DNA from 4 places in the Pseudomonas sp. 4CAES_32.4 genome. Region 2 is predicted to be linked to each of the others. Evidence: predicted binding sites of a transcription regulator. Region 2 holds the regulator's gene; each other region holds the start of a gene.

Region 1 (3,704 bases), 590 kb from region 2:
AGTCTCAATTGATGCGGCGGTTGCAGGCGCGGCTTGATCAGCACTTGGACGGTGAACGTGCCGTTATTGGCGCGCAAGGCCTCTTCGCTGGGCAGGCCTGCAAGTTCAAGAATGTCGTAGGCATTGCGCGCGGGTTCACGGTTGTCGGCTTCGGGCGCGGGTGGTGCGCTGGGCGCCTGAGGCTCGACACGGTTGAGCGGCGGCAGCTCCACTGGCTGTGCTTGCACACCGTCTGGCGAGTGATCGCTGTACACCGTGTTGCCGTTGGCATCGGTGTACTTGTAGATCTGCGCGACGGCGGGCAGGGCGATCAGCAGCAGAATGTAGAGAAAGGTGCGACCCATGAAATCGACCGGGATTGAAAACGATGGGGTGCAGCATAGGTCAGACGCGGCGGTTGGCCCAACCCTGCACACATCCAGAGATCATTCAGAGACCACAATTGATCGTTCCCACGTTCTGCGTGGGAACGCCTCAAGGGACGCTCCGCGTCCAGTGACGCGGAGCGTCACGGGCTGCATTCCCACGCGGAGCGTGGGAACGATCAGCCAAAAGATCGCAGCCTTCGGCAGCTCCTACAGGGATAGATGTAGGAGCTGCCGAAGGCTGCGATCTTTTGATCTGCAATAAAAAAGGCCTCCCGAAGGAGGCCTCTTTTTGTCACGCCGAGAAACGCGGCGCTACCGGATCAGCAGCTGTAGTACAGCTCATATTCCAGCGGGTGTACGAAGGTGCGAACCTTGATTTCTTCTTCCGATTTCAGCGCGATGTAAGCATCGATGAAGTCGTCGGAGAACACGCCGCCCTTGGTCAGGAACGCGCGGCCCTTGTCCAGCTCTTCCAGGGCTTCTTTCAGGCTGCCGCAAACTTGTGGGATCTCTTTCGCCTCTTCAGGCGGCAGGTCGTACAGGTTTTTGTCAGCAGCGTCGCCTGGGTGGATCTTGTTCTGGATACCGTCCAGGCCGGCCATCAGCAGGGCTGCGAAGGCCAGGTACGGGTTGGCAGCCGGATCCGGGAAGCGGGCTTCGATACGGCGGGCTTTCGGGCTCGACACGTAAGGAATACGGATCGAAGCGGAACGGTTGCGAGCTGAGTAGGCCAGCATCACTGGAGCTTCGAAGCCTGGCACCAGACGCTTGTAGGAGTTGGTCGCCGGGTTGGTGAAGCCGTTCAGGGCCTTACCGTGCTTGATGATGCCGCCGATGAAGTACAGAGCGGTATCGGACAGGCCGGCATAGCCTTCACCTGCGAAGGTGTTCTTGCCGTCTTTCCAGATCGACATGTGTACGTGCATGCCCGAACCGTTGTCGCCGTACAGTGGCTTCGGCATGAAGGTCGCGGTGCGGCCGTAAGCGTCAGCAACGTTGTGCACAACGTACTTCAGGGTTTGGGTTTCGTCGGCTTTCTTCACCAGGGTGTTGAACTTGACGCCGATTTCGTTCTGACCGGCAGTCGCCACTTCGTGGTGGTGAACTTCGACGGTCAGGCCCATTTCTTCCAGTGCGTTGCACATGGAGGTACGGATTTCGTGGTCGTGGTCGAACGGTGGAACCGGGAAGTAGCCGCCTTTGACGCCTGGACGGTGACCCTTGTTGCCGCCTTCGATGTCCTGGTCGGACATCCACGAACCTTGCTCGGAGTAGATCTTGAACATCGAGCCGGAAATGTCCGACTTGAATTTCACCGAGTCAAAGATGAAGAACTCTGGCTCTGGACCAGCGAACACGGTGTCACCGATACCGGTGGCTTTCAGGTGCTCTTCGGCGCGCTTGGCGATCGCACGTGGGTCGCGGTCGTAGCCTTGCATGCTCGAAGGTTCGATGATGTCGCACACCAGAATCAGGGTGGCGTCTTCGGTGAACGGGTCGAGAACGGCAGTTTCGTCAACCGGCATCAGGATCATGTCGGAGGCTTCGATGCCTTTCCAGCCAGCGATGGAGGAACCGTCGAACATTTTGCCGACTTCGAAGAAGTCGTCGTCCAAAGCATCGCGAGCCGGCATGGTCACGTGGTGCTGAGTACCTTTGGTGTCCGTGAAGCGCAGATCAATCCACTTGACGTCATGATCTTTGATGAGTTGAACCGTCTTCGACATATGTCCTCCGGGTGGCTTCGGGCTTGGTAGTGGATGCCCTTGAATTTGGTTGATGCCGGCGCGAATACTCTGCCAAGGCAACCTGCCTCACAAGGGAGCAAATTGCATGCCAGTGCCCCAGCATGGGTTTTTTGCCCCAAATTCACGCTTATTAAGGCTCGGAACGCCTGAAAGCTAAAAATCTCGCCCTTTAATGTAGCGTCACAAATCGAAAATGACCTGTTTTGGTGCATGCAAAACCTTCTGCACATTAACTGGTTAAACCTTGAGCAATTTCCGCTATAATCCGCGCCCCCCTTTTTCGGCTGGCCGTTCGCGCGCTGTTTTCATGAAACTAATCGTAAAAGTCTTCCCCGAGATCACCATCAAAAGCCGACCTGTCCGGACGAAATTCATCCGCCAGTTGGCCAAGAACATCCGCACCGTGCTCCGTGACCTGGACCCGGCCGTGGTGGTGAACGGTGTGTGGGACAATCTCGAACTGGAAACCCGCGTTACCGACGCCAAAGCCTTGAAAGAGATGGGTGAGCGCCTGACCTGCATGCCAGGCATCGCGCACTTTTTGCAGATCGACGAGTACCCGCTGGGCGACTTCGACGACATCACCGAGAAGTGCAAAGAGCACTATGGCGCTGCACTGGCCGGGAAGATTTTCTCGGTGCGCTGCAAGCGTGCCGGCAAGCACACCTTCAGCTCGATGGACGTTGAAAAATACGTCGGCAGCAAGCTGCGCCGTGAGTGCGGTGCTGCCGGTATCGACCTGAAAGCGCCGGAAATCGAAGTTCGAATCGAAGTTCGCGACAAACGGTTGTTTGTGATCCACAGCCAGCACAACGGCATCGGCGGCTACCCGCTCGGCGCTTTGGAGCAGACGCTGGTATTGATGTCCGGCGGCTTTGACTCGACCGTTGCGGCCTACCAGATCATTCGTCGCGGTCTGATGACGCACTTCTGCTTCTTCAATCTGGGCGGTCGTGCCCACGAACTGGGCGTAATGGAAGTCGCGCATTTCATCTGGAAGAAGTACGGCAGCTCGCAACGCGTGCTATTTGTCAGTGTTCCGTTCGAAGAAGTGTTGGGCGAAATTCTCGGCAAAGTCGATAACAGTCATATGGGCGTCGTATTGAAGCGTATGATGTTGCGCGCGGCGTCGAACATCGCTGATCGCCTGCACATCGAAGCACTGGTCACCGGCGAGGCGATCTCCCAGGTGTCGAGCCAGACGTTGCCGAACCTGTCGGTGATCGACTGCGTGACCGACAAGCTGGTCCTGCGTCCGCTGATCGTAGCGCACAAGCAGGACATCATCGACACCGCCAACGAGATCGGCACCGCCGATTTCGCCCGGCACATGCCGGAATATTGCGGCGTTATTTCGGTCAACCCGAAGACCGCCGCCAAACGCGGTCGTGTTGAGCACGAAGAGAAAGAATTCGACATGGCGGTACTCGAGCGTGCGCTCGAAAACGCCAAACTGGTGCCGATCGATCGCGTGATCGACGAATTGGGCCAGGACGTACAGATTGAAGAAGTCAGCGAAGCACTGGCCGGCCAGATCGTGATCGACATCCGTCACCCGGATGCCGCCGAGGATGAGCCGCTGGAACTC
Region 2 (3,704 bases):
AAACCCTCCCTATTTTGCTCAGTCTGGGCGCAGCACTGGGAAGCGTGAGCGCCTGGGCTCTGCCGAACGATCAAGAGCAGCCAATCCGCATTCAGGCCGACGATGCCCAGCTGGACGACAAAAACGGCGTTGCGACCTATAAAGGTGACGTGATCATTACCCAAGGCTCGATGAAGGTCACCGGCAACACCGTGACCATCACCCGTACCCCGACCGGTGATATCGACGTGGTGACTTCGGTCGGCAACCTCGCCTACTTCGAACAGCTGCAGACCGCTGGCGACACCAAGCCTGTACAGGGCTGGGGCGTGACGATTCAGTACCATGCCGCGCAAAACCGCGTCGTACTGATCGACAAGGCCAAGGTTGTCGACAAGGACAACAACACCACTCAGGGCGAGAAAATCGTCTATGACACGGTGAAGAAACTGGCCAGCGCCGGTCGCGCTACCGGCAGCAAAGTCACCGAAGCGCGTCCGCGTATCGACATGGTGATCCAGCCGAAGAAGAAAACCGACGAGAAAACCCAGTAATGGCAACTCTGAAAGCTCAGCACCTGGCCAAGGCCTACAAAAGCCGCCAGGTCGTGCGTGACGTCAGCCTGTCGATCGACAGCGGCCAGATCGTCGGCCTGCTCGGCCCCAATGGCGCCGGCAAGACCACGTGCTTCTACATGATCGTCGGCCTGGTGCAGGCCGATCAGGGCCGCGTCCTGATCGATGATCTGGACGTCAGCCATCAGCCAATGCACGGTCGTGCCAAGGCTGGTATCGGCTATCTGCCGCAAGAAGCGTCGATCTTCCGCAAACTGTCGGTGGCCGACAACATCATGGCGATCCTCGAGACCCGCCAGGAACTCGACAAGGCCGGTCGTCGCAAGGAGCTGGAAAGCCTGCTGCAGGAATTCCACATCAGCCACATCCGCGACAACCTCGGCATGAGCTTGTCCGGTGGTGAACGCCGCCGGGTGGAAATCGCTCGGGCATTGGCAACCGCCCCGAAATTCATCCTGCTCGACGAACCGTTCGCCGGTGTCGACCCGATCTCGGTCGGCGACATCAAGCAGATCATCCACCACCTCAAGGCCAAGGGTATCGGTGTTCTGATCACCGACCACAACGTCCGTGAAACGCTGGATATCTGCGAAACCGCTTACATCGTCAACGACGGTCAATTGATCGCCGAAGGTGATGCAGAAACCATCCTGGCCAACGATCTGGTCAAGGAAGTCTATCTGGGGCACGAGTTCCGCCTGTAAGCGCGACAGCATCCGGGTGATTCGCGAGGGTGCTGTATCGATGAAGCAGCTTTTTATACGCTTTAATTGTTACAGCGCTCTAGGCAAACACTTCAGTTTCAGGCATATAATTTGCTTAAGTTTGGCGCTCCGGCGCCCTGTAGTGGATGGCGCATAGCGCCGGCGAATAAGGTGTTAAGCCCCTGCCATGAAACCATCGCTAGTCTTGAGAATGGGCCAGCAGCTGACGATGACACCGCAGCTGCAACAGGCCATCCGTCTGCTCCAATTGTCGACCCTGGATCTGCAACAGGAAATCCAGGAGGCGCTGGAATCCAATCCGATGCTCGAACGCCAGGAAGAAGGCGACGACTTCGACAATTCCGATCCGATGGCCCACAACATCGAGCAGAAGCCCAACACCGAGATCCAGGAACCCTCCTATCAGGAAACGGCCCCGACGGTAGACAACCTCGAGGACGGCGAATGGAACGAACGCATTCCCAACGAACTTCCGGTCGACACGGCCTGGGAAGACGTCTACCAGACCAGCGCCAGCAGCCTGCCGAGCAACGATGATGACGAGTGGGACTTCACCACCCGTACCTCCGCTGGCGAAAGCCTGCAAAGTCATCTGCTGTGGCAATTGAACCTGGCCCCCATGTCCGACACCGATCGCCTGATCGCTGTGACCCTGATCGATTGCATCAACAATCAGGGCTACCTGGACGAAACCCTCGAAGAAATTCTCGAAGCGTTCGACCCGGAACTGGACATCGAGCTGGACGAAATCGAAGCCGTCCTGCACCGCATCCAGCAGTTCGAACCGGCCGGTATCGGCGCACGCAACCTCGGCGAATGCCTTCTGCTGCAATTGCGCCAGCTGTCGGCCAAGACCCCGTGGCTGGCGGAAGCCAAACGCCTGGTCAGCGACTACATCGACCTGCTTGGCAGCCGCGACTACAGCCAGTTGATGCGCCGCATGAAACTCAAGGAAGATGAACTGCGCCAGGTCATCGAACTGGTACAGACCCTCAATCCACGCCCAGGCTCGCAGATCGAATCGACCGAAGCCGAATACGTGGTGCCGGACGTTATCGTGCGCAAGGACAACGAGCGCTGGTTGGTCGAACTGAATCAGGAGTCGGTGCCCCGCCTGCGGGTCAACGCACAGTACGCCGGTTTCGTGCGCCGCGCCGACACCAGTGCCGACAACACCTTTATGCGCAATCAGTTGCAGGAAGCCCGCTGGTTCATCAAGAGCTTGCAGAGCCGCAACGAAACCCTGATGAAAGTTGCCACCCAGATCGTCGAGCATCAGCGCGGTTTTCTGGAGTACGGCGACGAAGCCATGAAGCCGCTGGTTCTGCATGACATCGCCGAAGCGGTGGGCATGCATGAATCGACGATTTCCCGTGTGACCACGCAGAAATTCATGCATACCCCGCGCGGTATTTATGAACTGAAATACTTTTTCTCCAGCCACGTCAGCACCTCCGAAGGCGGCGAATGCTCGTCCACGGCGATCCGCGCGATCATCAAAAAACTCGTTGCGGCGGAAAATCAGAAAAAGCCGTTGAGTGACAGCAAGATCGCTGGTTTACTGGAGGCACAAGGCATTCAGGTGGCTCGCCGCACCGTCGCCAAGTACCGCGAGTCCCTCGGGATCGCGCCTTCGAGCGAACGCAAGCGGTTGATGTAAGCCACGTTACAGCGTTCCAGTGGCAGGCTATCCAGCCTGCCGCTTTATGCACTGGCAACGAAGGAGAAGCTGTATGCAAGTCAACATCAGTGGACACCAACTGGAAGTGACCCAACCTCTGCGTTCCTACATCGAGGAAAAACTCCAACGACTGGAGCGCCATTTCGACAAGATCACCAACGTGCAAGTCACGATGTGCGTCGAAAAGCTGAAGCAGAAAATCGAAGCCACCTTGCATATTCCCGGCAGCGAAGTGGTCGCCAACGCAGAAGATACCGACATGTATGCTGCGATCGACTCACTGACCGACAAGCTGGATCGCCAACTCAAAAAGCATAAGGAAAAGACCCAAAGCCTCCTACAGGGCGCGACCGGTCGATAACCCCCCATTCCATGATCCGACTTGAAAGTATCCTGACCCCCGGCCGTTCCCTCGTGAACGTGCCGGGCGGCAGTAAAAAGAAAGCCCTCGAACAAATTGCCAACCTGATCGCCCGGGAAGTACCGGATCTGGAGATGCAAGATGTCTTCGAGGCTCTGATTGCCCGTGAAAAACTGGGTTCGACCGGTTTTGGCAACGGCATCGCCATTCCTCACTGCCGCCTCAAGGGTTGCCAGTCGCCTATCAGCGCGCTGATGCACCTTGAAGCACCTATCGATTTTGACGCCATCGACGGCGCTCCCGTTGACCTGCTGTTTGTATTGCTGGTGCCGGAAGCCGCGACCGATGCACACCTGGAGTTGCTGCGCCAGATCGCGAGCATG
Region 3 (3,704 bases), 700 kb from region 2:
CTGGAGTTTCCGGTGTTGTCGATCGACATGGGCGGCTCGATTGTCGCGGCCAACCGCGCGGCGGCGCAGTTGCTCGGCGTGCGGGTCGACGAGGTGCCGGGGATTCCGCTGTCGCGCTACGCCGAAGATTTCGACTTGCCGGAACTGGTGCGCGCCAACAAATCGCGGATCAACGGCATGCGCGTCAAGGTCAAGGGTGACGTCTTTCTCGCCGACATCGCGCCGCTGCAATCGGAGCACGATGACAGCGAAGCCATGGCCGGCGCCGTGCTGACCCTGCATCGCGCCGACCGCGTCGGCGAGCGCATCTACAACGTGCGCAAGCAGGAGTTGCGCGGCTTCGACAGCATCTTCCAGAGCTCGAAAGTCATGGCTGCTGTCGTCCGTGAAGCGCGCCGCATGGCACCGCTCGACGCGCCGCTATTGATAGAAGGCGAAACCGGCACCGGCAAGGAATTGCTGGCGCGTGCCTGTCACCTCGCCAGTCCGCGCGGACAATCGCCATTGATGGCGCTCAATTGCGCGGGGCTGCCGGAATCGATGGCTGAAACCGAGCTGTTCGGCTATGGCCCCGGTGCCTTTGAAGGTGCGCGCGCCGAAGGCAAGCTCGGCCTGCTGGAGCTGACCGCCGGCGGCACGCTGTTTCTTGATGGCGTCGGTGAAATGAGCCCGCGTTTGCAGGTGAAACTGCTGCGCTTTCTGCAGGACGGTTGCTTCCGTCGGGTCGGCAGTGATGAAGAGGTTTATCTGGATGTGCGGGTGATCTGCGCGACCCAGGTGGATTTGTCCGAGCTGTGCGCACGCGGTGAGTTTCGTCAGGATTTGTATCACCGCTTGAACGTGCTCTCGCTGCATATTCCACCGTTGCGCGAATGCCTCGACGGTTTGACGCCGCTGGTCGAGCACTTCCTCGATCAGGCCAGTCGGCAGATCGGTTGTTCGCTGCCAAAACTGGCACCGGCGGCGATGGACCGGCTCAGTCATTACCACTGGCCGGGCAACGTGCGGCAACTGGAGAACGTGCTGTTCCAGGCCGTTTCGCTGTGTGAGGGTGGCACCGTGAAGGCGGAACATATTCGTCTGCCGGATTATGGCGTGCGTCAGCCGCTTGGCGATTTTTCCCTGGAAGGCGACTTGGCCGAGATCGTTGGTCGCTTCGAGAAAGCGGTGCTGGAGCGTTTGTATTCCGAACACCCGAGCAGTCGGCAGTTAGGCAAGCGGCTGGGGGTTTCGCACACCACAATTGCCAACAAGTTGCGTGAATACGAAGTCGGCAAAACCGAGTGATAGCGCACGGGATGATCATTCCCACGCGGAGCGTGGGAACGATCATTACGATCATTCGCCGGGATTGCCGCCAAGCGGCATAACACCGCCGGTTTTTCGACTTCGATACATTTCCAATCCCTCCGCAAAATCCCCCAAGTCCTTTGTTTACCGGGCCCCGCGCCGCCAGAAAAAAGTTGGTCTGCAAATTGCTTATGGCTCAGCAGTACAGCGGTGGGCGGCAAACGTCCGGCATGCAGAGGAAAGAGTGTGGACAAGTACCTTTATGTGGCAATGACCGGCGCCAGCCAGAACGCACTGGCGCAAAAGGCGCATGCCAACAACCTGGCGAACATCTCCACCAACGGTTTCCAGCGCGACCTGGAACAGGCGCGTTCGATGCCGGTGTTCGGTGACGTCTTTCCGGCGCGTGCGTTTGCCATGAGCGAACGGCCTGCTACCGACTTCACCCCGGGCTCTCTGGTGCAGACCGGTCGTGACCTCGACGTTGCTGTGACCGGCAACGGCTTTATCGCCGTGCAGAATCCCAATGGCGGCGAAAGCTACGTGCGCACCGGCAGCCTCAACATCGACGCCCTCGGCGTCCTGCGCGCCGGCAACGGTATGCCGGTGCTGGGCAATGGCGGGCCGATTGCCGTGCCGCCTGAGCAACAGGTCGAAGTCGGTGAAGACGGCACCATCAGTATTCGTGCGATGGGCGAAGGCCCGCGCGTCATGGCGGAAGTCGACCGGATCAAACTGGTCAACCCGGACATCAAGAACATGAACAAGGGCCTCGACGGCTCGATCTACACCAAGGACGGCCAGCCTGCGCCGGCCGATGCCAACGTCAAACTGGTGTCGGGCTTCCTTGAGTCGAGCAACGTCAACGCCGTGGAAGAAATGACGTCGGTGCTGGCCCTGGCCAAGCAGTTCGAATTGCACGTCAAGATGATGAACACCGCCAAAGACGACGACCAGGCCATGGCTCGGGTCTTGCAGATCAGCTAATTATCAGAACGTCGCGCCGTAAAACAGGCGCACGAGGAGAATCGAATGCTTCCGGCTCTATGGGTTGCCAAAACCGGTCTGTCCGCCCAGGACACCAACCTGACCACCATTTCCAACAACCTGGCGAACGTGTCGACCACGGGTTTCAAACGTGACCGCGCCGAGTTTCAGGACCTGCTGTATCAGATCAAGCGTCAACCTGGCGCTCAGTCGACTCAGGACAGCGAACTGCCGTCGGGTCTGCAACTGGGTACCGGTGTGCGCATCGTCGGCACGCAGAAGAACTTCACCGCCGGCAGCCTGCAAACCACCGAGCAGCCGCTGGACATGGCCATCGACGGTCGCGGTTTCTTCCAGATCCTGCAGCCGGACGGCACCACGTCCTACACCCGTGACGGCACGTTCCACCTCGACTCCAATGGCCAGATCGTCAACGCCAGCGGTTTCGCGCTGGAGCCTGCGATCGTTATCCCGAACAACGCGCAGAGCTTCACTGTCGGCACCGACGGCACCGTGTCCATCACGGTTCCGGGCAACCCTGCCGCGCAGGTGATCGGCAACCTGCAAACCGCCGACTTCATCAACCCGGCCGGTCTGCAAGCAGTAGGCAACAACCTGTTCCTGGAAACCGCCGCTTCCGGCGCGCCGCAAATCGGCACCCCGGGCCTGAACGGTTTCGGCACCACGTTGCAGAACACCCTGGAAGGTTCCAACGTCAGCACCGTTGAAGAGATGGTCAACATGATCACCACTCAGCGCGCTTACGAAATGAACTCTAAGGTGATCTCCACCGCCGACCAGATGCTCTCGTTCGTAACGCAGAATCTGTAATCAAGTCTATGAGGCAGCCATGAGGCTGCCTGCAACACCGTGAGGTAAGGGTCATGAAACGCTTCGTATCTGTTCTGGCATTGGGTGGGGTCGTCTCGCTCGCGGGCTGCGTCGCACCGACGCCCAAGCCCAATGACCCTTACTACGCTCCGGTGTTGCCGCGCACACCGTTGCCGTCGGCGGCCAACAACGGCTCGATCTATCAGGCCGGGTTCGAGCAAAACCTGTACAGCGACCGCAAGGCCTTCCGGGTCGGTGACATCATCACCATCACCCTGAACGAGAAGACCCAGGCGAGCAAGAACGCCAACTCGCAAGTGGCCAAGAACAGCAAGACCGGCATCGGTCTGACCTCGCTGTTCGGCGGTAGCGGCGTGACCAATAATCCGTTGGGTGGCAACGATCTGAGCCTGGACGTCGGCTACAGCGGCGACCGCGCGACCAAGGGCGACAGCAAGGCTGCGCAGGGCAATACCCTGACCGGTTCGGTCACCGTGACCGTGGCTGACGTTTTGCCCAACGGCATCATCGCTGTGCGCGGCGAGAAGTGGATGACCCTCAACACTGGCGATGAGCTGGTGCGCATTGCCGGTCTG
Region 4 (3,704 bases), 940 kb from region 2:
GTGCCATCGCTGACCGCTTCGGCCTGATCGCCGGCCATTTCGTAGCGGGCATCGAGCAGCCGCAACGTGTTGTCCGCCCGTTCGATAAAGGTGCCGAGGCGAATAAAACGAAAGGCATCGTTGCGCATGATCGTGCCGTAAGAGGCACCACGGAACAGGTGCGAGCGCTCCTTGATCCACTCACAGAAACGGCTCATGCCGTAGCGACTGAGACCTTGCTCGGCGATCCCGCGAATCTCCAGCCACGTCGAATTGATGTTCTCCCACATGTCCGCGGTGATACGTCCGCGTACGGCATGGGCACTGGCCCGCGCAGCGCCGAGGCAGCTGTAGATGCTCGCCGGATTGGCTGCATCGAGGGCGAAGAAATGCAGCAGGCGTTCGGCATGCAACGCGCCGTGACGCTCCAGATAGTCGTCGAGCGTGCCGGTGATCAGCAGCGGCATGGCCAATTCGTGCAGACCGTCGCCGCGACCATCCTGCGGCATCAGCGACAGCGAATAACTGATGTCGAGCATCCGTGCGAGGTTTTCCGCCCGCTCCAGGTAACGCGACATCCAATACAGATCCGAGGCAGTTCTACTTAACATGGCAAGCTTCCTTCAATCCTCGACCACCCAGGTGTCCTTGGTTCCGCCGCCCTGGGAGGAATTCACCACCAGAGAGCCTTCGCGCAGCGCCACACGGGTCAAACCGCCAGGCACCACACGGGTTTCGCGGCCGGACAAGACAAACGGGCGCAAGTCGATATGGCGCGGCGCGATGCCGTTTTCGACAAAGGTCGGACAGGTCGACAGCGACAGCGTCGGCTGCGCGATGTACGCGTGGGGCTTGGCTTTGATGCGCTCGCGGAAGGCGTCGATTTCCGCCTTCGTCGACGCTGGCCCCACCAGCATTCCGTATCCACCGGAGCCCTGGGTTTCCTTGACCACCAGATCTGGAAGATTGGCCAGAACATGGGAAAGTTCAGAGGGGTTGCGGCACTGCCAGGTCGGCACGTTTTTCAGAATCGGCTCTTCGTCGAGGTAAAACCTGATCATGTCGGTGACAAACGGATAGACCGATTTGTCATCCGCCACCCCGGTGCCGATGGCGTTGGCCAGCACTACGTTGCCCGAACGGTAGGATGACAACAGCCCCGGCACGCCGAGCATCGAGTCCGGGTTGAACGCCAGCGGATCGAGGAACGCGTCGTCGAGGCGACGGTAAATCACGTCCACCGCTTTCGGGCCGTCGGTGGTGCGCATGAAGACCTTGTCGTCACGCACGAACAGATCCGCGCCCTCGACCAGTTCAACGCCCATTTCCCGCGCGAGAAACGCGTGCTCGAAGAACGCACTGTTGAAGCGCCCCGGCGTCAGCACCACCACGCTCGGATCGTCGATCGGGCTGGAGCTTTTCAGGGTGTCGAGCAGCAGGTTCGGGTAGTGGTCGATCGGTGCGATGCGCTGCGCGGCGAACAGCTCCGGGAACAGGCGCATCATCATCTTGCGGTCTTCGAGCATGTAGCTCACGCCACTCGGCGTGCGTAGGTTGTCTTCAAGCACGTAGTACGTGCCGTCGCCATCACGCACCAGATCGACGCCGGAGATGTGCGAATAGATATCGCGGTGCAGATCCAGGCCTTGCATCGCCAACTGATATTGCTCGTTGGCCAGCACCTGTTCGGCGGGGATGATCCCGGCCTTGATGATGCGCTGTTCGTGATAAAGGTCGGCGAGAAACATGTTCAGCGCCTTGACCCGCTGGATGCAGCCGCGCTCGACGATCCGCCATTCACTGGCGGGAATGCTGCGCGGAATAGTGTCGAAAGGAATCAGCCGCTCGGTGCCCTGCTCATCGCCGTACAGCGTGAACGTGATCCCGGCACGGTGAAACAGCAAATCGGCCTCGCGGCGCCGTTGGGCGAGAAGTTCGTCAGGCGTCTCGGCCAGCCAACGGGCAAACTCCCGATAATGCGGGCGAACCTGGCCGCCGGCATCGTACATCTCATCAAAATAGGTGCGGATCATGCCGTACTCCTTGTCACCCGGACATACAGGCCTTCGCAAGGCCCGTGCCATCGGCATAAACGCTTTGATTTCAATCGGTTGGATATTGACGCCGCAGACACCGCACCATTCCTGTGCGGCAAATGCCCCAAGCCGATTGCCCCCGCTTCATTGCGACGCATTGCATCGCCTATCACCAGCATAGTCAGAGTTGATTTCACTGCCCGCCGCCGCGTGCGGATAATCCGCGCATTCGCTGCAAAACTTCCCCGCGCATAGCGCCGCGAAGCCGCCAGCTCAACTGACCTGGACTGCCCTCGCAGCCCGCCCCGCTGTAACCCTGACCGGTTTGCTCTCCTTATCGGTCTTCCCTTTTAGCCACCCTCTCCGGTGGCTTTTTTTGCCTCGGATTCTTGTTTCAGGGTTTTGCCACACACTTTACGGTCACCAGAAACGACAACGGCCGACCCGAAGGTCAGCCGTTGCTCAACAGTTGAATCAAGAGATCAGTTCAAACGGTGGCGGTTGCGCACCTCCTGCTTGACGCCCCAGCCTTCGATGATGCCGCCCAGCGGTTCGACCACGGCGGAAAAGCCCTGCTCGAAGTCGCCTATATCGTCATAGGTCGCGTACATCACTTTGCTCAATTCCAGCGACCAGGCGCCGTCGTCGCGCGCACTGACCTGGGCATTGATGGATTCACCGCGAAATTTGCCTGCCGCCCTGCGCGCCCGCTCCTCGTCCGGGAAAATGGCGTAGAACTCGATGGGATGGAATCGGGAAAAATCGAAACCGCCTTCTTTCATGCGGCGCAGAACATTGCTGCTGATGTCTTCTTGATAGGCTGTGCTCATGAATCGTCCCCCTCGCATAGATGGATAGACTTTCCGTATTCCCGCCCCGGGCCTCTGGCCTAAGTACTACGGCAACGTGGTTGCACGCGGGAACAAGCATGTAGCTGACAAGACCAGACCTTAGCGATCCGTTCGCTGATCTCAGTTGCAGAGTAGCCCCAAGATAGAGCTGCTGCCAAGGCCTGGTGCGGAAGGTGACAAGAAGAATGTCAGATTGGGGTGATGCTGCGGATTTCGATGCTGTTCTGGGTTTTCAGGCTTTTCACGCCAGCATCGGCTGTGCGCCCTTCCAGATCGTTCAGGTCCAGTTCGGCGGCGACGGGCAGAAGCCGTGCCTTGATCAATCGAGCGGCCTCATCGTCGCTGGGGCATTCCGCGCGCTCGAACACCTCATCGACAATTTCACCATGATCGTCCACGAAAGTGACTTTCCACTTTTGCATCGGTGCCTCCTCGATCAAACCCGCAAATGGGCTTACAACTATCTCGACTGTAACCGCCGAAAGTTGGTTCAAAAGGATTACAGCGGGCGAACATGAAAAAAACGACATCTACTGCACGGCCAGGCAAATGTGGGAGCTGGCAAGCTAGCTCCCACACAATGTGTTGGCATTGGAGACTGGGTTCAGATCCGCACGTTGCCCCGCGGTCCGGCAATTGCCCAGATGATCAGGCCCAGCACTGGCAGGAGGATGATCAGCAGCACCCAGACGATTTTCATCCCGGTGGTCGCGCCGCTTTTCAACACATTGATGATGGCCCAGATGTCGAGGGCGAGGATGATCAGACCGATCAGACCGTTGAACGTGGAACCCATGGTGTCGCTCCAGAATAGTGGCATGCACTTTTAGGATAGACG

What was found. The regulator sigma-54, encoded in region 2, starts transcription at its own class of promoters, with help from an activator protein. The targets are predictions, from matches to a motif close to ANTGGCATNNANNTTGCTNT.
Region 1: glnA (type I glutamate--ammonia ligase) is a predicted target of sigma-54. The motif match lies at 2,190-2,209, and genes of this name have one in related genera.
Region 3: AC3Y64_RS07585 (flagellar basal body rod protein FlgF) is a predicted target of sigma-54. The motif match lies at 1,463-1,482, and genes of this name have one in related genera.
Region 4: AC3Y64_RS08780 (circularly permuted type 2 ATP-grasp protein) is a predicted target of sigma-54. The motif match lies at 2,045-2,064, and genes of this name have one in related genera.

The regions. Positions count from the first base shown of each region.
Region 1 covers NZ_CM176882.1:394,097-397,800, forward strand. Annotated here, with positions in the region: gene AC3Y64_RS01780 (DUF4124 domain-containing protein) at 1-344, opposite strand, end outside; gene glnA (type I glutamate--ammonia ligase) at 689-2,095, opposite strand; gene thiI (tRNA uracil 4-sulfurtransferase ThiI) at 2,424-3,704, shown strand, end outside.
Region 2 covers NZ_CM176882.1:980,082-983,785, reverse strand. Annotated here, with positions in the region: gene lptA (lipopolysaccharide transport periplasmic protein LptA) at 1-533, shown strand, start outside; gene lptC (LPS export ABC transporter periplasmic protein LptC) at 1-1, shown strand, start outside; gene lptB (LPS export ABC transporter ATP-binding protein) at 533-1,258, shown strand; gene AC3Y64_RS04265 (RNA polymerase factor sigma-54) at 1,446-2,939, shown strand; gene hpf (ribosome hibernation-promoting factor, HPF/YfiA family) at 3,013-3,321, shown strand; gene ptsN (PTS IIA-like nitrogen regulatory protein PtsN) at 3,333-3,704, shown strand, end outside.
Region 3 covers NZ_CM176882.1:1,677,876-1,681,579, forward strand. Annotated here, with positions in the region: gene AC3Y64_RS07580 (sigma-54-dependent transcriptional regulator) at 1-1,287, shown strand, start outside; gene AC3Y64_RS07585 (flagellar basal body rod protein FlgF) at 1,537-2,277, shown strand; gene flgG (flagellar basal-body rod protein FlgG) at 2,323-3,108, shown strand; gene flgH (flagellar basal body L-ring protein FlgH) at 3,162-3,704, shown strand, end outside.
Region 4 covers NZ_CM176882.1:1,924,433-1,928,136, reverse strand. Annotated here, with positions in the region: gene AC3Y64_RS08785 (alpha-E domain-containing protein) at 1-590, opposite strand, end outside; gene AC3Y64_RS08780 (circularly permuted type 2 ATP-grasp protein) at 603-2,012, opposite strand; gene AC3Y64_RS08775 (ribonuclease E inhibitor RraB) at 2,498-2,845, opposite strand; gene AC3Y64_RS08770 (hypothetical protein) at 3,055-3,288, opposite strand; gene AC3Y64_RS08765 (PLDc N-terminal domain-containing protein) at 3,471-3,662, opposite strand.